4 regions of the Desulfitobacterium sp. LBE genome follow, and region 2 is predicted to be linked to each of the others. Evidence: riboswitches for the same ligand, from Rfam matches in the RefSeq annotation. Region 2 holds a riboswitch; each other region holds the start of a gene.

Region 1 (7,897 bases), 3.0 Mb from region 2:
TAAGGGCCAGGTTGCGGATGAACTCTTCATCCCGCTCAGCAATCGCCTGTTTTACGCTGGGGATGGTTCCATTAATTTTTTCTCCAATAATGATCATAGCTTAGTCTCCTTTTGTTACAAAAGGGGCTGTTTAGCCACAGCCCCTTTGTTTCTGTTTTTTATAGAACTACTTAAGCGCAGAGGAACATAATGAAGCTAAACATCATATCCTCGTAGCTCTGCATTTTAGGTGCCATGACCTGGGCTTCCTGCTCATCGATTTCCGGATGGCCGGCCAGGTATTCTTCCCATGTTTTATAGTAATCGGTGTTCATGAAGTTCCCCTCCTTAATAGTTGGCGTTATTGGCTACATAATCCAGAACCGCTCTGGTATTATCAATATTCACGCTGTCAGCAGTGATGATCGCCTTGTCAAAAGTAAAGTAATAGCCGCCGCCTGGGGCCAGAATATCATTAAGCTCTTTTGCCTTGTCGATGCATTCCTGTTTGGTCCCTGTCTTCAGGAGGGTAAGGGGATAGAAACCGCCGATAATATGCTTCTTGCCCAATTTTTCCTTAACAAGCTTGGGATCCCCGTACTCAAAGGTCATTACGGTTCCGGCCGGAAGCTCGGCCAGATAGTCGATATAACGCATCCAGTCCTCTTCAACAAACAGATAAGACCTCATGCCTTTTTCCGCCAGACCTTCCACCAGTTTTTTAAAGCTGGGCCAGTAGAATCTGTCGAAATCCTTCCCTCTAAGATAGGGAGCCATGTGCAAGGGAATAAAGGTGGCATTGTATTTGTTGGGGAAAGGCTGGGTTCCCATTTTGATCATTAAAGGAGTGACCGCATTGACAGCAGCTTCCACTTTATCGGGAATCCGTCTGACATCCATGGAAATATTTTTGAATCCTCTTAACTGGTCGGTCAAAATATCAAAGGGTGCTTCGCAGAAGGCAGCAAAGAGGGATACGGTACCGTAACCGTATTTGCCGATCAGATTCCCATAGATCCTGAACAAGTTGTTGTTTTCGTCTGTATAAGCTTTGAAGGCCTTAGCCATGACGATAGAGCGGGTGACCGGGTCGGCGTTAAGTTCGGAATATAAATTGGGCAGCACTTTTTCGACGATACAATTATAAGGGGAAGCAATAAAATCATCATACTCTTCTACTTTGAGCCCTTCCACCTCCGGATGCTGCAGAAAACCATTGGACCCCATGACAAAGTTTCGCGAACCCAATATCTTATAGAAGGACGGCATTCTGAAGGCTGAGACAGGCAGGAGATCGGAATAAAAATCTTCGCACACTTTCTCGAAGCAAGCCTCTAAATCCGTCGTATCCCATTGGACCTTTTTTAAATCCATACCGGCATATTGAATAGCAAATTCATGGGTAAACATTGACATAATGGGCACCCGCTTGGGGATTTTCCCGTCAATCAGATCCGTGAATAACTGTGTTCTTTCAGCCATCTTATCAGACATGTTGTTCCACCCACCTCTGACAAATTTTTACGCCCTCGGCGGCATTGGTTGTAAACATATCGGCTCCGATCTGTTTGCAGGCCTCCTCGGTGACAGGGTTGCCGCCGATGATGACCTTCACCTGATCCCGCAGGCCCGCCGCTGCCAAAGCGTCAACCGTTGCTTTCATGGAATCAATGGCCAGGGTAAGAACTCCGCTCATCCCCAATATTTCTGCTTTCACCTCTTTTACCTTGTCCACAAAAACCCCGGGTTCCACATCGATGCCCAGATCATGGACGACAAAACCTGCCGCCTCCACCATACTGGCAAAGATGTTTTTGCCAATGTCGTGCATATCCCCCTGAACCGTACCCACAACGATGCTGCCTACCTTGCTGCTGCTGTCTCCGCCAATCACGGGTTTCAAAAGATCAAATGCCTGGCTTAAAAGTTCACCGGCGAAAATAAGGTCACCAACATAGTACTCCTTTTTTTCATAAAAGTCTCCGACGATGCTCATTCCTTTTTGACAAGCCGCAACCACTTGGTTGGCCTCCGCCATACTGGGCTTGGAGGCAACAAATTCCTCCAATAAGCTTACTACTTGTCCTTCGTCCAGATCCCCAATGGCCTGTGTCAATGCATTTAAATCCAGCATCCTTTTCACTCCCTTAATGTTTTTAATAACCGGAAAGCTACATATACCTGTATATACAACTTGGGACAAAATAAAAGATGTTCTATGGTTTTATATTAACACGCCAGAACTATTTGTCAATATCAAATATTCAATCAATTTGTACTACTTTCGCGCTTAATTCACAGCATCCCTAAGTTTAAACCGACCCGCAAATACAGCCCGCCCCCTAAGCATAGCAAAAGAACTCCTAGAATCCAGTAATCCATTGCCGTCGCAGGGTGTTCATGGCTGGGGATTACCGAGGCCCTATATCCGTAACCGCGGTTCAGCATACCTTTGGCCAAGTCCTCGGCAATCAAAATGGCATTGACAAATAAGGGGACCATAATCGTAAGATAGGTTTTGAGCCGCCCCATACTGCTTTGCTCATTGAGCCTGACACCCCGGGCCCTTTGCGCTTCGATAATCAGCAATCTTTTTTTATCCAGAGTGGGGATAAAGCGCAAGGCCGTCGTGATCATAAAGGTTATTTCCGCTGGAACTCTAAGCTGATTCAAAAACAGCATGAACTCATCCAGGGGCGTCGTTAGGGTCAGCAGGGAGGACCCCAATACCATAATAAGCAGGCGGCAGATGTAATTAACCCCCGTTAAAAAGCCGCCTACGGACAAGGCAACCCGCCCCTCATTGGCTGCGGAGAAAAGAATAACCTGACTTATTTCGCTCTGAAATCTTTCCGGGGGGTAGGTTATGCCGGTAAAAAGAAGCAGAAAGAGACAGATGGGCATTAAAGGCCGGATCATCTGCCAAATTCTCTGATAAGCGATTTTGCTTTGCAGTGCTAATATTAGGATACCAAGCAAAAAGCTCAAATTGTAGAGAGGGTTTTCAAACAAAAAACACCAGATTACAACCACCAGAAAACCCGCTATTTTGGTACGGATATGGAGACGGTGCAGCAGAGAGTCTCCTGGCAAATAGTCTATAAACAAGATTTCCTCTCCCCCTCCTCAATGATCTGAAACAATGCCCGCCTGAATTCCGCAGCCGATTGCGCTTGATAGCCCAAATCCTGCAGTCTTTGATTTAAGACACATAATTGGGGAGGAAGGACTGCCGCCTGCCGGAGCATGGACTCATCAGCAAAGGCCCCCCAGGGAGGGGCATCCCCCATCACCTGACCCCCCCGCAAAATGATCACCCGTTCTGCATAGTCGGCAACGCTGTCCATATCATGGCTGATCATAAGAATGGTGGTCCCCTCTCTATGGAGCTGCTGAAGCAGCTTCATGATTTTCTCCACTCCCACCCAGTCAAGACCTGTTGTCGGTTCGTCAATGACGAGAATTTCCGGGGTAAGGGCTAAAACGGAAGCCACGGCGATGAACTGCCGTTCCCCTTTACTTAGAGTGTAGGGATGAACCTGGCGATAGTTTTCCAGGCCGGTTAAGGCCAAGGCCTGGGTGATCCGCTCTGCAATCTCCGCCCGGGTAAAGCCGGCGTTCTTCAGGCCAAACTCCAGCTCCTTCTCCACTGAGACGGAAAAGATCTGGTGATCAGGGTTCTGAAACACATAGCCCACGGTTTTGGCCAACTGGGCCGTATCAACATCTTTGGTATTCAGACCCTTGACGATAACTTCCCCCTGGGTGGGCTTAAGCAAGCCATTGATGTGTTTGGCTAAAGTGGTTTTTCCGGCTCCGTTGGAGCCTGCCAGAGCCACAAATTCTCCTTTTTCAATGGTCAGATCGATTCCCTGCACGCCTATTTGTCCCGATTCAAATCGGTGCACAAGCTGCTTAATTTGAATCAAGGCTGAATTCGGCGGTCTCTTCTCTGCTTCCTTTTCTTGATGGACTTTGCCTCTTGCCGGCGGCGCAATCAGCGGGGCCACTCTGTTGTGTAGGGCTGGCTCCCCTATTAATTTGCGGATCAGGGATTCGGCCTCGGCAACATCCAAAGGAATGTCCTGGCCTTCAATCCATCCTCTTTGGCAAAAACTCCAGCCTAATAAGCTGACCGGCAAGGGCTTGATCCCGAATTCCTGCAAAAGAGGGATATTGCGAAAAAGCTGTTCCGGCGCCCCTTGCCAGGCAATTTTCCCGTGCTTAAGCACGATAACTTCGTGGGCTCTATGCAGGATTTCTTCACTGGAATGTTCAACGACCAGAATCGTCCGCTCTCTTTCACGACAGAGATCATCCAAGGTGCGATAGACCTGGAACCGTCCTTCCGGATCCAGTTCAGAAGCCGGTTCATCCATGACCAATAGTTCCGGTTCCAGGGCCAGCACCCCGGCGATCACCAGCCGTTGTTTTTCTCCGCCGGACAGCTCTGCCGTAGAGCGCTGATCATAGCCATTCAGCCGGACCTTGGCCAAGGCTTGGGCAACCCTTTGCTGAATCTCCGCCAAGGGTATGCCGAAATTGCGGGGACCAAAAGCCACGTCCTCTGCCACGGTTCGCCCGACGATCTGACTTTCTGCATCCTGAAGCACCAGCCCTACTTGTTTAGCCAGGTCCTGCACCCGGACCTCACCTGTGTCTTTCCCTCCAATCCTGACCTCTCCCTGCAGCTCTCCTTGCAGAAACTGGGGAATCAATCCATTCAGACACAAACTTAAGGTTGTTTTTCCCGCTCCTGTGGGACCCATCAAGGCGATGAATTTTCCTTTGGCCACTGTCAGGCTGATTTGTTTTAAACTCTCTTCTTCAGCTCTTGGATAACGATAAGAAACATCTCTTAATTCAATCACTCTCTCCACCCCAGCACTCCTCTAGATCAACCGGCTTCCTTTAAGCGCTTTATAGGCTAAGGCCGATACGGCAACATTCAAGACCGACCCTAATAACAGAAAGGGCATTAACCCTAAGACTGCACCCATACCACCCATGGGGAATACGGAAAAGGCCGCCACCACACCATTGAGGAGGGATGTAATAATCACGGCAGGAATTAAACCGATTTTCTTATTGACCAGGCGATAGATCAAGGCAAAGACAGCCATTTCGATGGCGATGACCAAATGCATAGGAATTCCCAGGGGAAAACCGACCACCGCCGAGGTGAGCAGATGACCTATGGCAATCACAAGACAGCCTTCTATGCTGCCAAAAGCCAAAGCGCTGAAAAAACCCGGAGCAGAATCCAGGGCCACTGTCCCCAGCGGGCTGGGAATTTTGATCAAGGCGCCTACCGCACTCAAGGCAAGAAAGACTGCCATGATGGCAATCCGTCTGATATTCTGGGCTGATTTGGGGACCGTTGTTTTCTTTGCAGGTTCAATCATTGTTATTCTCTCCTTTATTTCTTCTTTTCTTTTTGTTTCGTTTCGTTTAATTTAGTTTCATTTTGTTTAAATTTAAATGCTGCATTAATATTCTTCCTGGAGCTTAGTCTTTATTTCCTGTCCTGTTTGGAAGGCCTCCACCTCCGCCTCCATCTCCTCCAGCCTGCCGATCTTATGGATGGGCAGCTTGCCGAAAGCCCCTAATTCAATATCCTCTGCTGCCGTATAAATGAGGCAAGTAGAAGGTCCTGCCGATTTATTGAGATCAAGTTCACATTGGGTATCTTCTCTGAATCGGGCACCGACAGCTTGGGCAAGGGCTTCGGCTTCACCCCGTATCCCTTGGGAGCCTATGGGAATAATGTCATACACCCCAGGAATATTAAGCAATTGAATAAGATGTATCCCCTGCAGAATATCCGGATCTTCCGGGTCAGCCGCCTCAGTTCCCACTTTGGGGAGCCCCAGACAAAACAGGCTGTTGCCCGGCCTGGCTCTGCCAATGCGAAGTTTATCCTGATCGCAAAGCCCTATGACCGTAATGCCTAAGCCGGTTTGTTCTGTGGGCATATTCTTTTCCGTGCTGACGGCCGCAGGCAGGGAGAGCAGATTCATAGCCTTTAGCTCTTCTCTCACCCCCTTCATTATTTCTTCCCCTGCGGGTATGGGTTCATTGGCAATGGCAATGCTGAGCATCTGGGGAACTGCTCCCACCGCCAGCACTTCCAATAAAGCTACCCGGGCCGTCATCCTGCCGGTTACCCTCCAGGGAACTTTGACTGCATCCAGCTCTTTCTCACCAATAGCACCGCATGAATCGCAGGCTGCGACAAGATATTGAGCATCATTCAGGGCAACCACCTCAACATCTCTTCCCTGATATCCCAAGGCCTTCAACTCTCCTCTCCAATAATTTTTATAAAAATAAAAAGTCCATAGCCACCTCGCTTCTCCTTGCAGACAAAGCAAAATGACCATGAACTTTACCAAACTTCATGTGTCCCCAGATCCAGGCAGGTCTCCTGACTTCGAGTCATTGTCTCCTTGCTGCCTTCCCAGTTACCCAGTGGCATTCAGCGCTGAGACTCCTCTTTACAGTGGCGGGTCCGTCCGGGAATTGCACCCGGTTCCCTATTCTCCCTTCTTGACGAAGGGCACCTGAAATCCTTAAATTGTTAAAACCTACTAAATTCAGTTTAGCCAAAACCAGAATAATGTCAAGTCAAAAATTCGTCCTATTGCCAAAGTAAGGGGTTGTTCTATCTTCTAAACTAATCAAGGCCGGAGGATTGTTCCTATTGAAACAATCCTCCGGCCTGATCCATCTGCTTTTGAAATTTATAATTTATAGGCCTGCTTGCTCCCGCAAAGCAGAGGCTTTATCGGTCTTTTCCCATGGCAGGTCCAGATCGGTGCGGCCAAAGTGTCCGTAAGCAGCCGTTTGGCGGTAGATGGGACGGCGCAGATTCAGAGTCTTAATGATCCCTGCCGGACGGAGGTCAAAATTATTTTTGACCAGTTCGCCGATTTTTTCCTCGTCAATTTTGGCGGTTCCGAAGGTTTCCACCAGGACGGATACGGGCTGGGCTACCCCGATGGCATAAGCCAGCTGGATTTCACAGCGCTCAGCCAAACCGGCAGCCACTACGTTTTTAGCCACATAACGGGCGGCATAGGCGGCAGAACGGTCGACCTTTGTGGGGTCCTTGCCGGAGAAGGCTCCTCCCCCATGGCGGGCCATGCCGCCATAAGTATCAACGATGATCTTGCGGCCGGTTAAACCGGCATCCCCTTGGGGACCGCCGATGACAAAACGGCCTGTGGGGTTAATAAAATAACGGGTGCTCTCATCCAGCAATTCCGATGGGACCACGGGAAAGACCACATGTTCCAGGAGATCCCGGCGAATCCGCTCCTGAGTTGCTTCCGGATGATGCTGAGTGGAGATCACGATGGTATCGATACGGACAGGGCGATTATCCTCATACTCTACCGTCACCTGAGTCTTGCCGTCGGGACGGAGGTAATCCAGGATATCCGACTTGCGGACTTCACTGAGGCGGCGGGCCAGGCGATGGGCCAGATCAATGGCCAGGGGCATATAGCTTTCCGTTTCGTTGGTGGCGTAGCCGAACATCATCCCTTGGTCGCCGGCGCCAATGGCTTCGATCTCTTCCTCGCTCATCTCGCCGTTTTTGGCTTCCAGAGCTCTATCCACTCCCAAAGCAATGTCGGCGGATTGCTCCCCGATGGAGGTGAGCACGGCACAGGTATCGGCATCAAAGCCATATTTGGCCCGGGTATAGCCGATTTCACGGATGGTTTGTCTTACTGTGCTGGGAATATCCACATAACAATTAGTCGTAATTTCACCGCTGACTAACACCAGGCCGGTGGTCACCGAGGTCTCACAAGCGACCCGGGCATTGGGATCTTTAGCGAAGATAGCATCTAAGATGGCATCGGAAATCTGGTCGCAGATTTTATCGGGATGTCCTTCTGTGACCGATTCG
Region 2 (7,897 bases):
ATGTATATGATCAAGGTTTCAAAGAATTGCTTCGCCTTTTCCTTGTCTTCCACCTTCTCCAAGTTGAGAACTAATTCATGCAGGATGGTATAGAAATTTTCTTCATCTTTGATAAAGATGGCCCGCATCGCCCTCAATACAATCAGGAGCAACATATTGCTGACCAGTTCTTGATCAGTGTATGTGGAGAGGTTGTAGAGGATGTATCTGTACTCCGGGATATATTGGGTTACCGTATCAGGCAGCTGTTCATAATAGTCGATCATCCCAGATAGTTTCAGCGGACCGTTCCATTGCTCCTGACCGTGATAGATTACCAGCGGAATGATGACCGGTAGTCTATCTGTCGGAGATTCCTTTAGCTTACTTTCCCATATCCTGACCATATATTTCAGCAGCTGCAGGGCTATGCTTTGGGATGGGGAGCTTTTATGCTCGAACAGAAAATAGAAGTATCCTTCATTCCCACGGATCCTCACTCGAAACAGCAGGTCGGAAAAGCTTTCCTGCAGCTCCTGATCGATATAGCTGTCCTTTTGCGGCAGGACGGTTTTCAGATCAACCAGTGCCCGAACCTCCTGGGGAAGATAGTTCTACAGAAAACTCCTGGCCGTGCCGACATCACCAAAGGTTTCTTTAAAAAATTTATTGTGGGGATTGTGAATAAGACTCATATTCTTCCCCTTCTTACTTAAATATTAATATATCATAGTTTGAGGTTATAGAGTAACTAATACCTGGATTTTAGGATAATTACCTTTTATTCCTTCAATAAAATTGCACCAAACATATGTTCTAAATACCATCACTTATGCGAATATTATTTGAATCTTTAAAATCGGATTCGTATCCGCTTTTAGCCATCTCCTCTGCTATAACCCTTCTGATAAATATCTTGCCCCAAGTTTCCAAGCGCTTGGAAATTTGGGGCATTTCACATGGTTTCGTTCTCCTGCTTAGGACTAGATCACCTCTTAAGCTCCGAAATTCCCAAACGTTTGGGAATTTCAAATGGCATTAACCCATCAACCGACTTTAATCGCCCGCTCATGGCAGTTATTTTGACACAGTTTACACCTTGTACAGGCGGATTCATTGCTGACATAGGCTCTCGAATTACCCTTGACTCTGATCTTTAATTTTCCCATCATATTAAGCTGATTATAATCGGCCTGCTTAACCTCTTTTAATTCCAATACCTTAGCCGGACATTGGCTGATACATAACCCACAGCCATCACACCGATTTAAATTAATGCTTACACTCATAAACCAACACTCCCCTAAATTAAATTTTACGGATTAAACCGATAGCCGGTTCCCCAGACGGTCTCTATATATTCCGGGTTGGCCGGGTCTCTTTCGATTTTCTTCCTGATCTTTTGAATATGAACCGGGACGGTTGCCAGATCCCCGTAGTACTCTGCCCCCCAAAGCAGATCAAAGATGCGCTCCTTGCTGAAAAGTATATTCGGGTTGGAAGCAAAGAAGAGCAGGAGTTCGTATTCCTTGGCGGTGAACTGAACTTCTTTGCCATTGACATAGACTTTATGGGAGGCGGTATTGATTTCCAGCCCACGGTGATTAATCACCTCTATGCCCTGGTGCTTACCGGTCAGACGTTCGTATCGTTTCAAATGGGATCGGATGCGGGCCATGAGCTCCGCGGGGCTGAAAGGTTTCGTCAAATAATCGTCGGCACCGTAATCCAGTCCCCTGATTTTATCAATATCTTCACTGCGGGCCGACAGGACGATAATGGGAATCTCCAACTTCTTGCGGACTTCTTTAATGATCTCAAACCCGTCCAGCTGGGGCAGCATTAAATCGACGATCAGAATATCATAAGTCCCGGAGACAGCTTTCTTCAGCCCCGTTGCTCCATCCAGGACGATATCGACCTGGTAGCCGTTAAGCTGCAGGTAATCCCGTTCCAGTTCGGCAATATTGACATCATCTTCGATGATCAGGATATTTTTCATTGCCATAGGCCCTCCATCCTATTGTCATGATTGAACTACACTATTTCGCGCGGAGCAAAGTATTGAGAGGATTTATTAAGATGATTTACTAATAGGCAGCTTTATGGTAAAGCGGGAGCCGGCCCTGTCTGTGCTGGCAGCTGAGATTGTGCCCCCCTGGGCTTCAATCAACTCTTTGGCTATGGCCAAACCCAGTCCCGTACTTGTGAAATCTTTGGAGCGTTCCGTGTCAAGCCGGTAAAAGCGGTTAAAAATATGGGGCAGCTGCTCTTCCGGAATTCCCGGGCCATTGTCGGCAATGTCGATGCAGATATCATCTTCCTGAACATATAGCTCCATTGTCACCTTTAAATCCTGCTCCGGCCCATACTTCATGGCATTATCGATGATATTGCGGATCCCTTGATACACCCGTTTCCCATCAATAGTGACCGCATAGTCCCGATCCGTTCTGTTCTGATAGAAAAACTTGAATTGCCTTTCTTCAAACTCAAATTTTAACTCGGTGGCCAAATCGTCCAGATAAGCGCCTATGCTCAGGACTTCATAATTCATCGCCACTTTGTCCAGATCCAGCTTGGAAAACAAAAACAGATCGTCAATCAGCTTATTCATATAGGCAGTATTGCTGTAAATCGTCTCCAGGTAACGCTTTATTTTTTCCGGTTCGCCGACGCACCCCTCAAGAATTACTTCCAGATAGCCCTGGATCGAGGTAATCGGCGTTTTTAGATCATGGGAGATGTTGGCCACCAGAGTCTTTCTGTTTTTCTCATACTCCTGATTGCTTCTTTCGCTTTCCTGCAGTTTAAAAGCCATTTCATTAAAAGCGTAAATCAGCTGCGTGAATTCATTTTCGACTTCCGGCTCAATTGACACCTGATAATTTCCTTTGGCGATTTCATCAAAGCCCTGCTTCAATTGTTCCATCGGTTTAAAGACCCTCTTCTCCAGACGCCGGAAAAAACCGAGCTGGAGTATTTCCCGGGTGATGAGGATCAAGGCAAAAAATACAGCAATGGCTTTGAGCCCGATCCATTGAAAGAGCAGGTATAAAAGAAGCAAATTCAAAAGGACGCCGACCGGGCGCAGAAACTTCATGGACCTGCGCAATTCCCGAAATTCCCCGTGCTGCCTGCCCTTATGAAACTCCTCATGATACAATTTATGAAACTTTCTATCTGGTCTCAATCCATCACCCTCTTCCTGAAACCTCTACCTAAAATAACCCTTAACATCAATCCACCTGTTTTAATTTTACTTTATTATTTTAAATATCTTATAAACCAATTATAAAAACTTTATAAAAATCAAAAAGGATCTTTATATTTTTGCCCCTTTCTGCAAAAAAAGCCGGCTGCCACGTTCTTCGCGGCAGCCAGCTTTTGCTTTATTTCTTTATTATGTCCCTAAACCCGGTTCAATACCCTCTATCGCTCGTAGAGAGTCATAGGCATAAAACAGGCAGGTCTTCTGACTTGAGCAGGAAAAGACTCCTCTCTTACAGCGGCGGGACCGTGCGGGCCTTGCACCCGGCTTCCCCTTTAATCAAAGATGGCTCCATCTTCCGAAACCTGTTTTGACATGATTCAGTTTTACGGCCATTATAGCATAGTACAGATGGGGTAAACACCTAAAACTTTGAGAATCTACAGTCAATTCACCCCAATTTGAGCCCAGCCGTTGAATATAAGCCAAATGATGCAGCGCTGCAACATTTGACCTGTAGCCAGTCTGCAGCCAAACAGAAATGCAAAGACAGGCTTTCCACTTACCTTCTGTTCGGATTACCCGGAAACCAACCTTTTTTCACCCGTTTTTCCTGCTCAAAAATTTCATGGATGCTCCAGAGGCAGGAAAAGCCTGTCACACTGACGATGGCGGAAAGCATATTATTCGCGATGAACAGAGAGGCGCCTATCAAGACTATCCCGGCAACCAAGAATAATGGCCAGATCCTTTTTCCGAAATAGTATTCACCTTTGATGACAATGGGATGAAACACGCCGATGATGATAAAAGCCATTGCCCCGATGATCACACCTTGAAAACTTATCTGAATCCCCTCCCTCCGGACTTATTAATCCGTTAATGCCCAGTACTCTTTAACACCTAGTTCTTCACATTTCCGGCGGTTAAATTTTCCGCAGGACTGAGAATTTCAAGAGTCACAGAGTCCTAGAAGTTTATTTTAATCCCATAGCTCTCTTTTGTCACTAGTATAGTACGCTCAATGGCTTCCGGAAATACTGCTTCCCGACAACCAAAAAACCGAGGCCCAGCCTCGGTTTTATACACATACAACACTCCAGCCCTACTTGGCAGTTTGCCCTAATGCAGAAGCTTCCTTATTTCCAAGTCGAATAGGCTGTCTGTCAAAGATAGGCACGAGTAAAAACGTCACTAAACAAGCAATCCACTCCAAATAAATCACATGAGGGAACACCCGTACCGCCGGGATAAACTGCCACAAAACAATGACGGCAATCCCCACGAGATTCGTATAAAAAGCGGAGTTCCTCCGGGCAAGCCCCGGGGCAAAAACCGTGAATAAAAACACAATGGTAAAGGCCGTGGTCAGACTGAGCCCGATCATAATCGTCTTCAGAATTCCACTGACCGTTAAAGCTAAGATAAAGGTCAGAGCACCTAAAGCGATCACCGAAAACTTCGTCACCCACATTAAATGTTTCTCATCGCTGCCCGGGCGTAAAAAGCGCTTATAGATATCTTGTGAGAACAGTGTCGCAGAGCCTAACAATAAGCTTCCCGCTGTGGAAACGTCCGCTGCCCAAAGAGCAGCCAGAGTAATTCCGGCCAGAACCGGCGGCAAGGACATGATCATCTGGGGCAGCGCCAAAGTCGCGCTCATATCCGGATACATTCCCTTGGCGGCAATCCCCATCAAGGCGGCCAGGAAACCGATGGGCAGCATCAGGAGTCCCCCAATGACAAACCCATTCCGTGCAGTTTTGGCATCCTTAGCGCTTAAGGAAATCTGCACTGTACCCTGCAGGGACATGGTTTGGGTCATCATCACCGCAAACCAGCTGGCAATGGCAATCCACCCCAGACCACCCACCCAATGAAAATAAGGCACCTCCTGTGGAAGCTTGACAGCGATTTGGGCTATCCCTCCCTGATTGATGAGGGTAGCAATGGTCGCTATGGCTATGCCCAGATAGATTAAAACCACATTCAGGATATTCGAAATGCCGGCAGACCACATTCCTCCGACAAAAGTAATGCCAATGAAAACGATGGCACTGGTAATAATTCCCGACTGCAGAGTAAACACGGAAGGGAGCAAGGAAGCCAGGATCGCTCCCCCTGCCAGGTATTGCAGGGATGTTATGACCAGTTGAATGGTGATTTGACTCAGTACACAGATCACCCGGCCCTTGACATCATAGAACTTCTCAAACATTTCGGGAACTGTAGTGATATTCATACTACGGTATTTGGCGGCCGCCAAAATTCCCATACAAATTGCCCCTGCCCCCCAGGCCACATTATACCAGCCGGCAGCAAGACCTACATTATAGGCCTGTTCCGCCACACCGATGGTGGAAGCTCCGCCGATGGCTAAACCTGTAATCAACACAGCAATGAGGGGAGTCGTCATCTGACGGCCGGCAAGGAGGAACCCTTCCGTTCCCTTGGCCCGTTTTGAGGCATAAAAGCTTATTCCAAATAAGGCAAAAATATAAAGAATCACAATCAGCAAAGGAATATTGAACATCTCCGCCACCATCCTACTAAATTATTAAAAATCACCCTATTAAATTTTCATAAGTTTCCTACTGAACTTCTGTACTTCACCTTTTATAACTACACATTACTTTGCCCTTATCTCTTTTGATACAGCGGTATGGTTGCTCCCCCATAGGGCATTAAAATCACATCCTGATTTTCCTGATCAACCCCAGCCAATTCTATCGCCTCTGCGAAGGAGTTGGCCCCGATCATTCCCATAGGTTTAACCAATTCAGACTCTATCTCCGAGTAGAGAATGACTTTTGCCTTAGCGGCCGATTCCACGGCAGCATAGAAGATGTAGCCGGGAATGGTAAAATTTTTACGCAGCTCCGGATCAAGGGTTTTCTCTTTAAGGGGTTCACTCCATCCGAAAAACTCATCCGCTCCGGCGCCTTCCCGGCACTCAGCCAGAAGAAGAATCGTACCGCCGGGTTTGACGGCAAGTGCCGCATTAAATAAGGTCTTGGTACTCTGATAGAGGGAGATATCCTTAGGGAAGCCTCCGCAGCTGGCAATGACGAGGTCGGCCTGCTTATCAATCGGCACGCCATAGTTCTCATCAGCCCATGCGCAGCCCTCTTCCCAAGCCTTTAGCCAGTGTCCGGCCACAAATTTAGCAATCCGGCCATCAGTATGCATAATGGTATTAATGAGAAAATCAGGATTCACAAGACCTGTCCCATCCACCATATCTTCATGTAAAGGGTTATTGATAAGTGCTCCTACCCCAATCAGTGGATTAGACTGCTCAGCGTTGGGGTCTAAGGAATGCAGATGATTCTGAGCAATGGTCTTCCGGCTTGCTACTCCGGGGATAATGGACTTGCGCCCGCCACCGAAGCCTGCCATCAGGTGATGAACGATTCCTCCGGTGAGAATAACCTTCCGGTCCACAACTAAGCGGTTAACAACGACTTCCGTTCCCCGCGGGGTTGTTCCCACATACACCATCTCCGAATGATCGCAGTCATGATCCACCACCTCAATTCGAGCATACACCTCCTCTCCGACAATCTTCTTTTTCTCCTCAGGAGTTTGTCCCCGGTGAGTTCCGGTAGCCGTCAGGATCAGCATATCCTCATCCGGGATGCCTAAACTATTCAAGCGATTCACAATCGTGGGCAGATAGTCAGGGAGCTTTAACAGACGTGTGATATCACTGACCACAATCGTCACCTTATCCCCTGCTTTAAAAAGGGTATTGAAAGGCGCAGAAGCGATGGGGTCATCAAGAATTCTCCCGATTTCCTTAACCACATCCTCTACAGGTTGAATCGCTTTGGCATGGAGCTCTTGAATAACATATTGCGGATTGAGCAGAAAACTCTGATAACCTTCACCATATTTGAACTGATATTCCTTCTTCACACATTTTCCCTCCTTCTCAAAGTCTCAGATTCCTTTGCACCCTGTCATTGAGCACTGAATCAGCCTAAGATAAGGGAAAGGCCCCTTATCTCAGGCAGAGATAGGGGAACCTTTCCTCTTGGCCTATGGGCGGAGCGTATCGAGAGTTTTCTTAATTTCTTCGAGGAAATCCTTGGTGTTGACGGTTTTGATATTGGGCAGTTCCGAGATCAGAGCCAGATCCTTGGTCATAATTCCGGCTTCGATGGTCTTTAATGAGGCTTCCTCCAACTGAGCGGCAAAGTCGGCTAAATCCGGCAAACCATCCAGCTCTCCCCGTTTCTTAAGGGCGCCTGTCCAGGCAAAAATCGTCGCAATGGGGTTGGTGGATGTCTCTTCACCCTTAAGATGTTGATAATAGTGACGGGTTACCGTACCATGGGCCGCCTCATATTCGAAATTCCCTTCGGGCGAAACCAATACCGAAGTCATCATCGCCAAGCTTCCGAAAGCAGTCGCTACCATGTCCGACATGACATCCCCGTCATAGTTCTTACAAGCCCAGATATAGCCTCCTTCAGAGCGAATAACCCGAGCCACAGCATCGTCAATAAGAGTATAGAAGTATTCAAGCTGAGCCGCTGCAAAGCGTTCCTTATATTCCTTGTCATAAACTTCCTGGAAAATATCTTTAAAGGTATGATCATATTGCTTGGAGACCGTGTCCTTGGTAGCAAACCACACGTCTTGTTTTACATCGAGGGCATAATTAAAGCACGCTCGGGCAAAGCTCTCGATGGAGCTATCAAG
Region 3 (7,897 bases), 1.1 Mb from region 2:
TTCATTTTCCAGCGGGGATTCAATGCTTTTTCCGGATGCTGATAAACCAGTTGCACGGGGCAGTACTCACCTTTGGACAAAGGCTTCCCATCCAGAAGAACAGTTCCTTTTTCCGGTCTAAGAAAACCGGCCATAATTTTGGCCAAAGTGCTTTTTCCATAGCCGCTGGGCCCAACTAAGGCTACCCTTTCGCCATCCTCGATCTTCAGGTTCACATTATGGAGAACCCAAGGTCCGTTTGCGTAACGAAAACTCACGTCTTTCACTTCAAGCATGGTAGCCACAAGCACACCTCAATTCATCGCCGTCAATTTCCCAAACCGCGCAGCTTAAACCGCATTGGGGGCAGTGAGCTATTTGAAAGCCATTTTGCGGCAAAGCCCTAAAAAGGGCCCGGCTGTAAGGATGCTTTAAGCCCTCCCCGTCCCCGGAAAAATCTTCCCGCCTTGCCGTCTCAACCACTGTACCGCTGTGAAAAATAGAAATACGGTCGGCCACATTTAAGGCTAAATCAATATCGTGAGTAATCAGCAACACTCCCTTGCCCTGATCGGCAAATTCTCTGAAATCCTTTAAGGCCTGAATCGCCAGATTTAAATCCAAACCGGGAGTGGGTTCATCGGCAATAATCAGCTCTGCATTCGCCACCACCGCGGTGGAAATCAATATCCTGCGGGCCATACCGCCCGAAAGTTGAAACGGATAAAGTTTTTCTGCTTTTCCATCCAAGCGATATTTCGCAAAAGCTTTCCGCTGAGCCTCCCGCAGCTTTTCCCCTCCGGTGCCCCGCACCTGTTCGCCAACACGCATCAACGGGTCAAGATAGGCCACGGATTGGGGAATAAAGGCAATTTCCTTCCCTTGCAGCTTTTCCCGATATTCAGGGGTCAGCTCTTGGTCTTTATAGGCCATTTTACCACCAACTTGGGCATTGTAAGGTAGAATACCCATGATAGCATGAGCAAGCAAGCTTTTCCCTGAACCACTGGAGCCGACTATGGCCAGAATTTCCCCGGTACGAATCTGAACACTCAAATCAGCAATCGCCAGGGTTGTTGTTTTTTCCAATGAGGCATCATAACCCTCAAAGGTTACCGAAAGCCCCTGAACATCCAAGATAACGGTCTGCTTAGCTTCAGCCACTCTCTAAACCTCCTACTCATGAGCCGCATAGGGATCGATTAAAATTTTTAAATAGTCGCCTATAAAATCAAAGAGCATGACAACCAAGAGCAAAGCTAATCCGGGGAAAAAGGCCAACCACCACATCCCCGTAGCCAGATGCTTCATTGATTCAGATAAAACGACCCCTACTGCCGGAACTTCCAAAGGTAACCCATAACCAAGAAATGTAATTCCCGCCTCATGCAAAATGGCATGGGGAAAAAGTAAAATCAAGCCAACCAGATACTGGGGAAGAACATGAGGAATGATGTGACTGGCTGCCACATACCAAGGGCTTTTTCCCAAAGCGCGGGCAAGTTGAACATAGTGGGCTGATCTTACCTGCATGACTTCGGCCCGGATTACCCTGGTCAAACTTGGCCAATGAGTTACCGCAACCCCGGTAATAACTCCAACTGCTCCGCCCCCCAGCGCAATCGAAATCAAAATCAGCAGAATCATATGGGGAATCCCCATGCAAAGATCAACCAGCCAATTAACCGCTGTATCTATCTTGCCGCCAAAGACAGCCGATAAACTGCCCAGCACAAGGGCAATAACCGAGCTGACTGTTGCCGCCAGCAGCCCAACGCGTATGCTCAATGAAAGTCCGGCCATCGTCCGAAAAAACATATCCCGCCCCAAGTAATCGGTGCCAAAGGGATGCTTCCATGAAGGCGCCTGACTTCTAAAGTCATAGTTCGGCGCATACAAAGCAGAGTCCATCAGAATCCCCCCGATGGTAATTGCTGCTAAAACCAAGAGACCGCTCCCCATAATCAGCATAATTTTTCGACGGCGATTCATGACGAGCCTCCTTCCCGGATTTGAGGATCGACAATCCCATAGATCACATTGGCCAGGAAATTTCCCGTAAATACAAAAAGCACACTAAATAAGGCAATACCCAGCAGCAAAGGAGCATCTCCTTTCAATCCGGCATGGGTAGCCGCGTTTCCCAGACCAGGATAAGAAAAAACCTTCTCCGCCAGCACCGACCCGCCAAACAGTTCACTGACCGAAGCGAATTGCAGCGTTATGCCGGGCAAGGCGATATTGCGCAATCCGTGACGCCTAATAATCTCCCGGGGTTTTTCCCCCCGGGCTTTAGCAAAAAGGACATATTCACTCTTAAGTACGTCAATGAACTTCTGACGGGTATGAAGGGCAATGCCGGCTACACCGGTAATGCTCAAGGTTAAGGCAGGTAGAATCAGATGATAAATTTTATCACCTAGAGTAACCTCATGGGCCAATTTATTGATGGGGGCTGCCAATCCTAAGGGAAACCACTGTAAATAGACAGCAAAAACCATTAAAAAGAGTAAGCCCAGCCAAAAAAGCGGTGTGGATGCCAATATCAAACAAAACGTTTTAATAAAGCGGTCGATCCACTTCCCCTTATTCACGGCAGCGATAATGCCCAAAGTAAACCCCAGCACCCCGGACAACACCCAGGCTACTCCCATCAAGGCCAGCGACGCCCGGAAACGCTCGCCGATAACCTTCGCGACAGGCTGGCGATAAGTGATAGATTCGCCCATGTCACCCTGAAGGACATGGGTTATCCAGATGCCATAGCGCTCTACAGGCGATTTGTTAAGACCCCAATGTTCAGCGATATTCGCCCTTTGCTCTTCGGAGACGTGGGCATCACCCAAATAAGCGTCGATCGGATCAATCGGCGACAGCGCAATAAGCATGAAGCTGATTAGACTCACGGCCCCAAGCAGAGTCAGCATCCGTACTAAAGTACTGCTGAAATAGCGCCCCAATCCTTTATATACCGTGGTACTCATACTACCAGGACCACTCATTCATATTTTCTACAATGGAAATCCCCTGCCCCCGGGTTGGCAATTTCTGCAAAGAGAGGATCTTCAGCCCTTCTTTGACAAGATAAGTGACTTCCGGACGAACGATCCACAAGTACGGAATATCCTTTTGCGCAAGAGCCTGGCCTTCCTGCCAGTATTTATTTGCCTCGTCAGAGTTCGTTGCCGCAAGGGCTTTTTGGATAACCGCATCAACCTCCGGATTGGTATAAGAAGCCGGGTTGCCGATAACCGCTACACCAATTTGCGAAGAATCATAATAACGATAGAATTCTATGGGATTAGGCTGACCAAAGACCCAGCAAGTCGGTAAATTCCTCGCTTCCCGGCATTCCGACCAAGGTGCGGATTTGGGGATAATCTGTATTCCCAGCTTTTTCACATCTTCTGCCAGAGCAACGACCGTATTATAACGCGCCAGATCATTGCTTCGTCCTGTTATCACGATTTCCGCCTTAATATTATTTTTCTCCCGGATGCCGTCCCCGTCAGTATCTTTCCAGCCGGCATCTTCCAAGATCTTTTTCGCTTCTTCAACCTGGTTGTCTTTAAACATGTCGCCATTACTCCAGGGAAGTTCCTTCGCCGCTCCATAAGTAACTTGCCCAAATCCGTTCAAAGCGTTTTGGGTAATGAGCTGCCGGTTTATCCCAATGTTCAAGGCTTTGCGAATCGCCGGATCACTTGTGACATTATTGCCTACTTTTTGCCCTGAAGGGTCGGTCGTTTCCGGAATCGTTGGCAGGTTAATGGTAAAAGCATCCATGGCGGACATTCTATATAGTTTCATTCCGTCAACCGGCGTGCTGGCAAATTCAGATTCGACAAGCACCAAGTCCAACTGCCCTGATTTCGCTGCCGCCAGAGCCGCATCTTCATCCAATTTTAAGATGGTTACTTTCTTAAACTTCGGTATTGGGCCGTAATAATGTTCATTCGGTACCAGGATCAACTTCTGATCAACTGCAAATTCGGCAACTTTCCAGGCACCGGAGCCCATCGGATGATCCCCATAGTTTTCATTATAGAGATGCTTGGGGACAATTCCCACCTCGCTTAGATTAAAGACAAACGTAGACCAGGGGGCTTTTAAGCGGAAAACAACAGTACTTTCGTCTAAGGCTTCAACTGAATCTAGCATGGTCAGATCCGCAGCGGAAGCTTTACTTTTGGTTGTTTCAAAAGTAAAGACCACATCTTCCGAAGTTAAGGGATGGCCATCAACAAATTTTGCATCATTGCGGATCTTAAAGGTGTACGTTAATCCATCGGTACTGACATCATAAGAGGTAGCCAAATCATTGACCAATTGGTTATTTTCTTTGACTTGCAACAAGTGACTGTGAAATATATCCGGCGCCCATACGCCATAGCCTGTGGTCGGATCAAAACCGCCCGCTACTAAATTGACCCCAGCCGAAATAGTAATCTCGTCTTTTATGACATTTTCTGTGATATTTTTTCCGCCGTTAGAAGCAGAACAGCCCACCATCAGCATTAGTCCGGCGAGCAACAGCAATAATACTATTTTTCTCATATGGCCTTCTCCTTTTATTCTTGATTTTAATAGCATGTTATATCAACTGGAATATGGATATTTCGCTATCCATTTTCACCTCCTTATGGCGAAAGAGTCTCCCCAATAATAAATCTCCCTGCAATGATGCAGGGAGAACTTACCTTGAACAAGCCTAAAAAAGCCTTACTAGTGTACTTAATCAGCTTTCTAAAAGGCAGGTCTTCTGGCTCTCGTGTCATCCTCCTCCCACGCCTTCCCATCTCTAAAAAAGACAGTGACATTCTGGGGATTCGTCTCCGATTACAGCGGCGGATCCGCACCGGACTTATACCGGTTTCCCTATTCTCCCTATGGGCACCTTAAGCTATGTATTCGGTTTTAAAGCAAACAAAACCCATTTTCGCTAAGAAAATGGGTTAAAGCACAAGTGCAACCGTCATATCCCTTTTTCCGCGAAAGGCGTAGACAACCAGTATTAGGCAGGTTTCCTGACTTGCGGGTCTTTGCTTTCTTTCTCCTTCCCGGATAAAACCAGTGGTTATAAAAGAAGCTCTCCGCATACAGTGGCGCGACCGTCCAGGAATTTCACCTGGTTCCCTATTATCCTCCGATAAATCAGAGGCACCTAAAAACTGAATATTTAATTCACTTATATTGTTTATAACATATATTATGACAATTAACAACCCAAAGATCACTCGAGATTCAAACGCTTCTTCAAAATAGTATTGGTGATGGCGAAGTAAGCAGCCGTGATCAGTGCCGACTCAATCAGTATGAAGGCAATGAAAAGGTGGATCTCCGTGTGCATAGTGAGAAAATTCCCCGGGGTAATATTCCAGGCATTGCCATGCCCTATTATAAAACCAATCCCCATGCTGATCATTTGGGTTAAGGTATTGAGTCCGATAAAGGCAGCAAAGGAGGCCAGAATACGGTGCTGATTAAACAGGTGGCCAACAGCAATCGAGGCGTAGAGGATTAAAATGGCCGATGCCAAAATGAGGAAGATCCCGATCACAGCCTCGACGGAATACAAATAAACCGATGTGCCCAGATAACCCCATAATGTGCCAAAGAGTTGGGTCAGCTCCCTCATAATGTGCTCCCAGTCCCCTGCTTTTAAAGCGATGAGTATGATGGAGAGCATGGCCACGAAGAAACTGATCACTAACCAAAACATGGAGATCAGCATCTTACAGACAATGTGCTGCCAGGGTTTGACAGGGAGAGTGAACATCAGGTAGCCTTCTTCAGAGAGAAGATTCTTATAGAAACGCTGAATCGTCATAATCAAGGTCATAACAAAGATACCGGCCATGATAAAAATATAAACAGCCATACTGATGACCGCCGGAGCCTGCCAGTGGTGGCTGGAACTTACTCCCAGCATGAAGCGGTTAATCAGGGCGAAAACCAATAAAGCCAGGTATAAGGGCAGGAAAACTCTTCCTGTGGCTTTCAACTCATATTTCATCAACTTACTTAGCATTTGAACACCTCCCGGAATAAGGCATCGACGGATTTACCTTTTTCACTGCGGATTTCATCCACTGTGGAGGTCAAGACAACTTGACCTTGATTGATAAAGACAACATAATCGAGGATATTTTCAATTTCAGAGATAAGGTGGGTGGAGATGAGAACAGTTCCCTTTTCATTGTAGTTGCTGAGAATGGTTTTCAGGATATAATCCCGGGCTGCCGGGTCCACTCCGCCGATAGGCTCATCTAAGAGGTAAAGATCCGCTTCACGGCTCATGACCAGGATGAGCTGAACTTTTTCTTTGGTGCCCTTGGACATGGTCTTAAGTCTGTCATGAGGATTGATGTTGAGGTTTTTCAGCATCTCGAAGGCCTTTTCCGGCTTGAAATCCTCATAAAAGTCCTGGAAGAACTCAATGATTTCGTGAACTTTCATCCAATCATTGAGGTAAGTTTTTTCCGGGAGATAGGAGATTATTTTCTTGGTCCCGATACCCGGCTTTTGGCCATCGATCAGAATCTCGCCCCCGCTTGGGGTGAGCAGCTCATTGGCCAGTTTGATCAGGGTGCTTTTCCCGCTGCCGTTAGGTCCTAAAAGGCCCACGATCTGACCCCGTTCCAAAGTTAAGTTAATCGTGTTCAGGGCCACCTTGGTGCCGTATTTCTTGGTCAGCCCCTTGCATTCCAGGATTGGGTTCATTTCTTCATCTCCTCTGCCATAGTGTTGATGATGGTTAGGATCTCTTTTTGTTCAAAGCCCATCATTTTCATTTTTTCCAGAAATTCAGCAATTTGTTCTTTGGCTACTTGGGTTTTGGCCATCTCTACCATATGCGCATCCTCCGTTACCGATCGACCGCTGGTGCGGTGGGTTATAATCAATCCGTCCTCTTCCATTTTGGCTAAAGCTCTTTGCATAGTATTGGGGTTAACAGCCGCCTCTTGGGCCATATCCCGGACCGAAGGCAGTTTTGACCCCAGAGGGTATGCTCCGGAGAAAATCTTCAGCTGAATCTGCTCAATTAACTGGGTGTAAATCGGTCTGTCCGTCTTTAAATCCCATGACATGGTCTCACCTCTTGTCTCAGTGTATTATTGTATTAATTTCTTAATACAATAATACACTATTCTCTCTCGATGTCAAGATAGGTTATATACTTTGTTCCATCATTATATTAATAAGCAAGTGAACGGCAGTAAAAAGCCATGATCGGAAGGATAGTTCTCCCAATCATGGCTTAACTTTTCATGGCTTTACTTTATACTGAACTGAAGTCTCGTTCAATCCGCTGCTTTAAAATTATAAACCGGCTTAATCTGAGCCACGATCTCCACCGTATCGTGGATGTTTTTGATGATATCTTCCATGGGCTTGTAAGCTAAGGGGCATTCATCCAAAGTTTCTTTGTTGACCGATGTAGAGAATACCCCTTGCATCATTTCTTTATATTGGGTCAAGGTCAGGGAACTGCGGGCTTGGGAGCGGCTCATGAGGCGGCCGGCTCCGTGCGGAGCTGAATAGTTCCAGTCCGGGTTGCCTTTGCCGATACAGATCAGGCTGCCGTCCCGCATGTTGATGGGAATCAGGAGCCGTTCATCCTTTTGGGCTGAGACTGCGCCTTTGCGCAGAATCATGTGCTCTGTATCAATGTAATTATGAATGGTCGTGAACTGGTCCACGGCCTTGAGTTTCATCCCTTTAAGTATTTCATCCGCCATGGCTTTCCTGTTTAGGGCCGCGAAATGCTGGACAATTTTCATATCGTGGATATAGTCCTGAAAAAGTGCTCCCGAAGCATAGGCTAAAGCCTTGGGAACATCCGTTAGGACCTCTGCCTTTTTCCGTCTGACCTCTTTGGGAATTTCCTTATCCCGCCCTGCGGCTTTCAATTCGG
Region 4 (7,897 bases), 1.2 Mb from region 2:
AGGCGGGAGTAAGAATTCTCGGTACCGTACCGGAAGTCATCGACCAGGCTGAGGATCGGGATCAGTTCCGCAAAATGATGGAGAAACTGGCTATCCCCATGCCCCAGGCAGGTATGGCCAGCACTCTGGAGGAAGCTTTGGCAGCGGCGGAGATGATCGGTTATCCCGTCATGGTTCGTCCCTCCTATGTCCTGGGAGGCCGGGGCATGGAAATTGTCTTTGATGAAGAACAGCTGCGGGAATATGTGGCCGCCGCCGTGGACATCACCCCGGAACGCCCCATTCTTATCGATAAATTCCTGGAGAATGCCATCGAAGCAGAAGCCGATGCCGTCTCAGACGGTACTCATGCCTTCGTCCCTGCCGTTATGGAGCACATCGAGCTGGCGGGGATCCATTCCGGAGACAGTGCCTGCGTCATTCCTCCCCTGACCATTGCCGACCGCCATTTGCGCACCATTATCGATTATACCCAGCGGATTGCCCAGGAACTCCATGTGGTAGGGCTTATGAATATCCAGTACGCCATCGCCGAGGATAAGGTCTACGTCTTAGAGGCCAATCCCAGAGCTTCCCGCACCGTACCCCTGGTCTCCAAAATCTGCAACACCCCCATGGCCAGGCTGGCCACGGAGTTGATACTGGCTGATTATACCGGGCAAAAGAACGATATCGCAACCAACTTCAAGCCTGCTCAGATCTCCCATTACGGCGTCAAAGAAGCGGTCTTCCCCTTTGACAAATTCCCTGAAGTAGATCCCGTCCTCGGCCCGGAAATGCGTTCCACCGGAGAGGTTTTGGGCATGGCCAATTCCTTCGGCCTGGCCTATTTCAAGGCTCAGGAAGCAACCCACTCCTCCCTGCCCTTCAGCGGAACCGTCCTTATGAGCATTGCCGAACAGGACCGCTCTTCAGGGGTCATCGAAATCGCCCAGGAATTCCTCAAGCTGGGCTTTAAGATCAAAGCCACTCAGGGGACCCGGAAATTCCTTCAGGATCATAGCATTGACGCCGAATTCATCCATAAAATTGAGGAAGGCCGTCCCAATATCACTGATGGTATTATGAACGGCGAGATCCAATTGGTCATTAACACCCCCATCGGCAAACGCAGCCTCAAAGATGATTCCTACATCCGCAAGACCGCCATTAAGTATAAGATCCCTTATATCACCACCACCCCGGCCGCCTTAGCCAGCGCCAAAGGAATTGCCGCATCTCAGGAGGCGGCAGCCAATAAAACCGTGGTTAAATCCCTGCAGGAATATCATGGTGAGATAATGTAATTTCGGTAATATAATTCAGATCATATAATTTGGCTCATGTAATTAGATAATGTGATTTAGATCGTTGACAGTCCCCTTGCTTTTAAGATATGATTTTATCAGTCTTAGCTCAACTGGTTTTCGGTTGCACACCCCTATATATAGTGTTTTTTTATAAACTTTCATCTATATATGGTGTTCAACGAGATTTTGATGTATAATGAGACTGGTTCATTAATAAGGAATCTCATAGGTGACTGTACAACCACAGTTGAAAAGGGAAGCCGGTTAGAGGCCGGCACGGTCCCGCCGCTGTAAGGGAAATATACTTCTTGGCATTACCACTGAAAGGGTTTCGGGAAGGTAAGAAGTATAGATGATCCTAAGTCAGAAGACCTGCCTATGTGTATACCACCAACTCTACGGAGGATAGAGTATGTTGGGCTGCTAACGGCATGTTGTTTTTAGCTTCTCGGCATCTCTGTCGGGAAGTTTTTGTTTCGGATGTCATCATGAGTCCCTGAACGATGATAAGAGATCAGATTGAGAAAAGAGGTAGATTGTATTTGATTACTAAGATTCGCAAGCGCGACGGACGGGAAGCTCCTTTTAACATTGAAAAAATAGCCAACGCTATCTTTAAGGCAGCCAGTGCCACAGGAGGCAAGGACTATCAATCCTCTCTCCTTCTTGCGGAAGAAGTGGTCAACTACCTTGAGGTTAACCTACATAAAAAAGTCCCCTCTGTGGAAGAAATTCAGGATGCTGTGGAAAAGATCCTGATCGAAAGAGGCCACGCCCGCACAGCCAAGGAATTCATTCTCTATCGGGCGGAACGGACCCGTGTCCGGGAAATGGATACCCGGCTTATGAAGGTCTATGAGGAGCTGACTTTTAAAGAAGCCAAAGATAATGATATGAAGCGGGAAAATGCCAACATTGACGGAGATACCGCCATGGGCACCATGCTGCGCTACGGCTCCGAAGGAGCTAAACAGTTTAATGAGATGTTTGTCTTAAAGCCCGAACACTCCAAAGCCCACAAAGAAGGAGATATTCACATCCATGATATGGATTTTCTCACCCTCACCACTACCTGCTGCCAGATCGATATTATTAAACTTTTCAAAGAAGGCTTTGGGACCGGCCACGGCTTCTTAAGAGAACCCAATGATATCCAGAGCTACAGTGCTTTGGCTTGTATCGCTATTCAGTCCAACCAAAACGATCAACACGGCGGCCAAAGCATTCCTAATTTTGATTACGGTATGGCGCCGGGAGTAGCCAAAACCTATATTAAGCTTTATAGACAGAACCTGCTTAAAGCCTGCGAGCTTTTAATCCATCAGGATGTGGATCAGGAAGAGCTGGAAGCCCATCTCAAGGATGTATTCTCAGCCCTTGCCAACCAAGGGCATACACCTACCCTTTCCTCTGACCCGGATTATTTTGAGCAGGAAGCCGCACTGCTTCAAACCCTGCCTAATCTTAAGCTGGACATGCCTACCATCCGCAAAGCTCAGGAGTTTGCCGTCAAAAAAGCTCTTGCCGAGACGGATAAAAAAACCTATCAGGCTATGGAAGCTTTGGTCCATAACCTCAATACCATGCACAGCCGTGCCGGAGCCCAAATTCCCTTCAGCTCCCTCAATTACGGCACGGACACCACCCCGGAAGGCCGTATGGTGGTCAAAAACCTGCTCCTGGCCACCGAAGCAGGTCTGGGCAACGGCGAAACCCCCATCTTCCCTATCCATATCTTCAAAGTGAAAGAAGGGGTTAATTATAATCCCAGTGATCCTAACTACGATTTATTCCAGCTGGCTTGCCGGGTCAGTGCCAAAAGACTTTTCCCCAACTTCTCCTTTATTGATGCTCCCTTTAACCTGCAATACTATGTCCCCGGCAGGCCTGAGACGGAAATTGCCTACATGGGCTGCCGCACCAGGGTGATCGGCAATATTTACGACCCTTCCCGGGAAACCATCTTTGGACGGGGAAATCTCAGCTTCACCACCATTAACCTCCCCCGTCTTGCCATCAAAAGCCACCAAAGCCGCACCGAATTCTTCGCCATGCTGGATGAGAAAATCGACCTGGTTATCAATCAGCTCCTGGAACGTTTTGAAATTCAAGCCCGTAAAAAAGTCAAGAACTTCCCCTTCCTGATGGGACAGGGAATCTGGCTGGATTCCGACCAACTGGGCTGGGATGATGAAATTCGCGAAGTGCTGAAGCACGGCACCCTTTCCATGGGCTTTATCGGACTGGCTGAATGCCTTATGGTCTTAACCGGGCAGCATCACGGGGAATCGGAAGAGGCACGGGAGCTGGGACTGGAGATTGTTCAGCAACTGCGCCGGCGCATGGATGAAGCAGGACGGGAATACGGGCTGAATTTCTCTCTCTTGGCCACTCCTGCCGAGGGCCTCTCCGGCCGCTTCATCAAAATGGACCGGGAGCTTTTCGGCAGCATCCCCGGTATCACAGACAAAGAATACTACACCAACAGCTTCCATATCCCCGTCAGCTTCCCGATCAGCGCCTTTCACAAAATCACGATTGAAGCCCCCTACCATGAGCTGACCAACGCCGGCCATATCACTTATGTGGAGGTTGATGGCGATCCCACTCAAAACTTGGAGGCTTTTGAGAAAATTGTCCGTTGCATGAAAGAATCCGGCATCGGCTTCGGTGCTGTCAATCATCCTGTGGATCGGGATCCCGTCTGCGGATATACAGGAATCATCGGCAACGAATGCCCCCGCTGCGGCCGCGAAGAAAGCACTGCTCCCTTTGAGCGCATCCGCCGTATCACCGGCTATCTGGTGGGAACCTTGGATCGCTTTAACGACGCCAAAAAAGCCGAAGTCCGGGATCGGATTAAACACCTGAATTGCCTTGACTCCTCCATCGGTGAGAAAGGGACGCTTTAATGATGGACTCCTGCATCCGGATCGCAGGAATCATCGGGGAGTCCATTGTGGATGGCCCGGGCATACGCCTGGTGGTGTTCGCCCAGGGCTGTCCCCACCACTGTCCCGGCTGCCATAATCCTGAGACTCATGCTTACGAAGGAGGAAAAAGTGTTGCCATCGCGGAAATTCTTCAGCGTTTAGCCATGAACCCTCTTCTAGACGGCATCACCTTAAGCGGCGGGGAACCCTTTGCCCAGGCGGCCGGCTTTGCCTTGCTGGCACAGTCCGCCCGGCAGAGAGGCTTCCATGTCATGACTTACTCAGGATATACCTATGAAGAACTCACTGCCTCAAGTGAACAGAACCCCGCCTGGGCTCTCTTGCTGGAACAGACGGACCTCCTGGTGGACGGGCCTTTCCAATTGGCTGAAAGGAACCTTCTCTTACCCTTTAGGGGTTCGGAGAACCAGCGGGTTATCGATGTGCAGGAAAGTTTGAGACAGGGTAAGGTTGTTCTGGCCTCGGTTTAAATTCACAAAGAAACGCAAAGAAAAAGACCCTTGTGCTCATTGAAAAAGGTTTGGCTAAACCGCCAGGCTGTGCTATAGTAGATCCAGAGGAGGGATTGCCCATGGATATAGCCGCTTTATCCGTCGTTTCCAATCAGGTTCAGCTCAAACAGCAGGCGTCGCTATCGGTCATGAAGATGGTTATGAATGCTTCTCAGGAGCAGACGAATTCTCTCTTGGCTATGACAGCGGGGATGTCCGGTGAGATGGAGTCATCTGTTAATCCTCATCTTGGCAGTAAACTTGACGTATTAGTATAGGGATATCCTTATACCCCCACTTATCTATAAGCTAAAAAGACCCCTTGCCGGTGAACTCATTTTCCCTGGCAAGGGGCCTTTTCGTACTTACGAATGCTTATTCTATTTCATAGTATCACCGTGGACGAACTACTCACTTAACCGTTCTCGAATTCGTTCTACTAATTCACCAAAAGCAGGGACATATTTTCCCTTTATATCTTGACAAATCCTTACTGCAGTCATTTCGTTGTAAATATGAACAGTAGCATTCCTATCGTCCAGCATGGAAAGCCATAACTCCTCATTCCCAATGACTTCAGTGGCGAAGGCCTCTCGTAAGATTCTCTTTGGAGAATTTAGACCGATTAACCCTTCGTCCTCAAAGACGGCCTGCAAAGTTTTCCATGCTAACTCGAAAGTAAACTCAAAACGCTGTATTAATCCATCTCTCATTAAATCATCATTTCCGTCATACCGGTTACTTCCCTCTTTGAGTCGCGCATATGCTTTCTCAAAATTATCTAACTTAGTGTAGGGTTCGCTCATAGAGGGTAACACCTTCTTTCTTGATATTTTCCAGCAAACGTGAATCCATATGTTTATCGTGGAATAAGATATCTAATTTCAAAAGGGTTCTTAGGTCATCGAACTCACTAAGAAGGCTTCCTCGTTTATCGAATTCAGGCAGTGGAAAAATGACCAAATCAATATCACTAAGCCCTTTATTATCTCCTCTGGCACGGGAGCCGAAGAGAATAATTCTTTCAACTGCATATTTTTGCCCAATGTTTTGGATACTCTCCACTAGTCTTTTGTCTAAGTTCACGTTAACCATCCCCTACACATAATCCCCTAAAGGAGGGTCTCCCCCCTCCCCAATCCTTCAGGATTCGATACGTTCAAAACGCTCATACTAGTGTACACTTTTCCAGACAAACCCATTATACCATTTTCGCAAGTAAATTCTTAGCATAAAAATTCAAAGAAAAACCACCTTTTGTTTGGACAAATTGTTGGGCACAAGAAGCCCCGCAGCCAATACAACTACGGGGTTATCTAAAAAACAATTTACAATTTTCAAATGAACTCTGTCCCAAGGCTTGACTATCAATATCCTCTTGAATAATCCTCAAAGCAATCGAGACACACCTTTTTCCCCTCCTGGAGCCTCATTTTATGCTCAGGCGCGCCTTCTCCGCAGACTTCACAGATCACCGTCTTAAAGAGGCGGGCCTGCTTAGGCAAGGTAAAACCAGGCTTTTTAAACTCAAAGACATCATCCATAGGAGCAGTCAGGATATAGTTTTGACGTTCCTGACGATCCATTTCACTTGAAGAGGGCTTAAGAACGATGCGCATACTTTCTCCGGTGTTTCTGCTGAAGAAGCTGAAGGCCATTTTCCCGGTGCCGCGATAGATCAGATTACCTTTACCAAAGCTGCACCCCGTAATCACCTGCACGGCGTCTGCTCCGCAGGCATCATTTTCCGTTACACACACGACTTCCTCATCCTGAGAAAACTTAAGGCCCATTTTTTCCTGAACTGCTTCACATGCTCTGAAACCAATCGCTAACCCCGGACATTCATGACCATGAAAGGCCACCGCCTTTTCCCACAACTGCTTATCCATAATCACCTATTCCTTTCCTTAATTGATGCTTTATGATGATGCATTATGCTCTTTACATTATGCTTTATTCGCTTTAACACCTTGTTCAGGGAAGGGCACGACTATTTTGGCCCCATGGGCATATTCTATAGCCACCGGTATGCCGTACACTTCGCCGATAACCTTGGCATTCATAATTTCTTCGTCGCCATAGGCATAAATTCCTCCGTCTTTAATAAAGAGAAACCGGTCGCAATAGCGCAGGGCAAGATTCAGATCATGAATGACCATGAGGACACAGATGTTTTCCTCCTTGGCAATTTTCCCTACCAAGCCAAGCATATCATGCTGATTTTTCAAATCCAGATTGCTCGTCGGTTCATCCAGCAACAGCACTTTAGGCTGTTGGGTCAAAGCCCGGGCCAGCATGACTTTTTGCAGTTCCCCGCCGGAAAGCTCATCGATATAAGCCAACGACATCTGGCTTAATTCCAACTTTTCGATCATGCCATGAACGATCTCATAATCTGCTTCCGTAGGACTGAACCTGATATAGGGTTTGCGTCCCAGCATCACCGCATCATAAACCGTAAACCGTGCGGTTTCACTATGCTGGGCTACATAAGCCATCTCTTTCGCCACATTGGTGCGGGACATGCTGCACAAATCCCGTTCATCCAGAAGAACCTGGCCAGAGCGTGGGGACAGTATTCTATTGAGGCATTTGATCAAGGTGCTTTTTCCTGCGCCGTTATTGCCCAGAATGGCCACACAATGTCCGTAGGGAGCCTCGAAATGCATATCCTCCAGGACAAGGCGGGAGCCATATTGAAAGCTTAGCTCCTGAACTTTCAGCATATTTATTTTTTCGCCCCCTTGTAAATGAGATAGATGAACAGCGGTGCACCGAGAAATGAGGTTATGGCACCAATAGGCAGCACGATGGGGGCTATGATGGTTCGGGAACAAAGATCACTTAGCAGCAGGATGCAAGCCCCGGCCAGCATGGAAGCCGGCAGTAAAAACCGGTAATCGCTGCCCACAAACTTTCTGACCATATGGGGTGCCACCAACCCCACAAAATCAATAATGCCCACGAAAGATACCGCACTGGCCGCCAGCAGGGCAGCCAGCACCATACTGACTATAATCAGCTGATCCACATGGATCCCCAAACTCCGTGCCGTCTGCGATCCACTTTGTATCCCATTGTAACTCCAGCTGTTAAACATAAAATAGACAAAAGTCGGACCAAGAATGATAAGGATCAGCCCAATTTCATGCCAGCTGGT

The links. Region 2 has a riboswitch for cobalamin ahead of DESLBE_RS09305 (HAMP domain-containing sensor histidine kinase). Riboswitches for the same ligand answer to the same signal wherever they lie in the genome.
Positions count from the first base shown of each region.
Region 1: it holds a riboswitch for cobalamin, as region 2 does, so the genes downstream of both, DESLBE_RS23445 (AIR synthase related protein) here and DESLBE_RS09305 (HAMP domain-containing sensor histidine kinase) in region 2, are expected to answer to the same signal.
Region 3: it holds a riboswitch for cobalamin, as region 2 does, so the genes downstream of both, DESLBE_RS04125 (ABC transporter substrate-binding protein) here and DESLBE_RS09305 (HAMP domain-containing sensor histidine kinase) in region 2, are expected to answer to the same signal.
Region 4: it holds a riboswitch for cobalamin, as region 2 does, so the genes downstream of both, DESLBE_RS14830 (anaerobic ribonucleoside triphosphate reductase) here and DESLBE_RS09305 (HAMP domain-containing sensor histidine kinase) in region 2, are expected to answer to the same signal.

Region 1 is NZ_VLKD01000001.1:4,972,993-4,980,889, reverse strand. Features, by position in the region: gene DESLBE_RS23475 (methyltetrahydrofolate cobalamin methyltransferase) at 1-97, opposite strand, end outside; gene DESLBE_RS26735 (hypothetical protein) at 171-314, opposite strand; gene DESLBE_RS23470 (uroporphyrinogen decarboxylase family protein) at 328-1,473, opposite strand; gene DESLBE_RS23465 (cobalamin-dependent protein) at 1,466-2,113, opposite strand; gene DESLBE_RS23460 (energy-coupling factor transporter transmembrane component T) at 2,275-3,087, opposite strand; gene DESLBE_RS23455 (energy-coupling factor transporter ATPase) at 3,078-4,859, opposite strand; gene DESLBE_RS23450 (ECF transporter S component) at 4,872-5,384, opposite strand; gene DESLBE_RS23445 (AIR synthase related protein) at 5,469-6,281, opposite strand; cobalamin riboswitch at 6,379-6,561, opposite strand; gene metK (methionine adenosyltransferase) at 6,730-7,897, opposite strand, start outside.
Region 2 is NZ_VLKD01000001.1:1,962,136-1,970,032, forward strand. Features, by position in the region: gene DESLBE_RS09290 (Rpn family recombination-promoting nuclease/putative transposase) at 1-545, opposite strand, end outside; gene DESLBE_RS27270 (hypothetical protein) at 432-695, shown strand; gene DESLBE_RS09295 (4Fe-4S binding protein) at 1,026-1,268, opposite strand; gene DESLBE_RS09300 (response regulator transcription factor) at 1,295-1,981, opposite strand; gene DESLBE_RS09305 (HAMP domain-containing sensor histidine kinase) at 2,057-3,172, opposite strand; cobalamin riboswitch at 3,427-3,574, opposite strand; gene DESLBE_RS09310 (DUF4491 family protein) at 3,753-4,037, opposite strand; gene DESLBE_RS09315 (sodium:solute symporter family protein) at 4,296-5,723, opposite strand; gene larA (nickel-dependent lactate racemase) at 5,831-7,108, opposite strand; gene DESLBE_RS09325 (NADP-dependent isocitrate dehydrogenase) at 7,232-7,897, opposite strand, start outside.
Region 3 is NZ_VLKD01000001.1:824,584-832,480, forward strand. Features, by position in the region: gene DESLBE_RS04105 (ATP-binding cassette domain-containing protein) at 1-284, opposite strand, end outside; gene DESLBE_RS04110 (ABC transporter ATP-binding protein) at 268-1,143, opposite strand; gene DESLBE_RS04115 (ABC transporter permease) at 1,156-1,971, opposite strand; gene DESLBE_RS04120 (ABC transporter permease) at 1,968-2,963, opposite strand; gene DESLBE_RS04125 (ABC transporter substrate-binding protein) at 2,965-4,536, opposite strand; cobalamin riboswitch at 4,714-4,895, opposite strand; cobalamin riboswitch at 4,979-5,162, opposite strand; gene DESLBE_RS04130 (hypothetical protein) at 5,213-6,010, opposite strand; gene DESLBE_RS04135 (ABC transporter ATP-binding protein) at 6,004-6,702, opposite strand; gene DESLBE_RS04140 (GntR family transcriptional regulator) at 6,699-7,070, opposite strand; gene DESLBE_RS04145 (RNA-splicing ligase RtcB) at 7,284-7,897, opposite strand, start outside.
Region 4 is NZ_VLKD01000001.1:3,124,449-3,132,345, forward strand. Features, by position in the region: gene carB (carbamoyl-phosphate synthase large subunit) at 1-1,286, shown strand, start outside; cobalamin riboswitch at 1,500-1,684, shown strand; gene DESLBE_RS14830 (anaerobic ribonucleoside triphosphate reductase) at 1,832-4,201, shown strand; gene nrdG (anaerobic ribonucleoside-triphosphate reductase activating protein) at 4,201-4,713, shown strand; gene DESLBE_RS14840 (YjfB family protein) at 4,815-5,012, shown strand; gene DESLBE_RS14845 (nucleotidyltransferase substrate binding protein) at 5,142-5,540, opposite strand; gene DESLBE_RS14850 (nucleotidyltransferase domain-containing protein) at 5,521-5,829, opposite strand; gene DESLBE_RS14855 (FmdE family protein) at 6,102-6,626, opposite strand; gene DESLBE_RS14860 (ABC transporter ATP-binding protein) at 6,684-7,463, opposite strand; gene DESLBE_RS14865 (iron ABC transporter permease) at 7,466-7,897, opposite strand, start outside.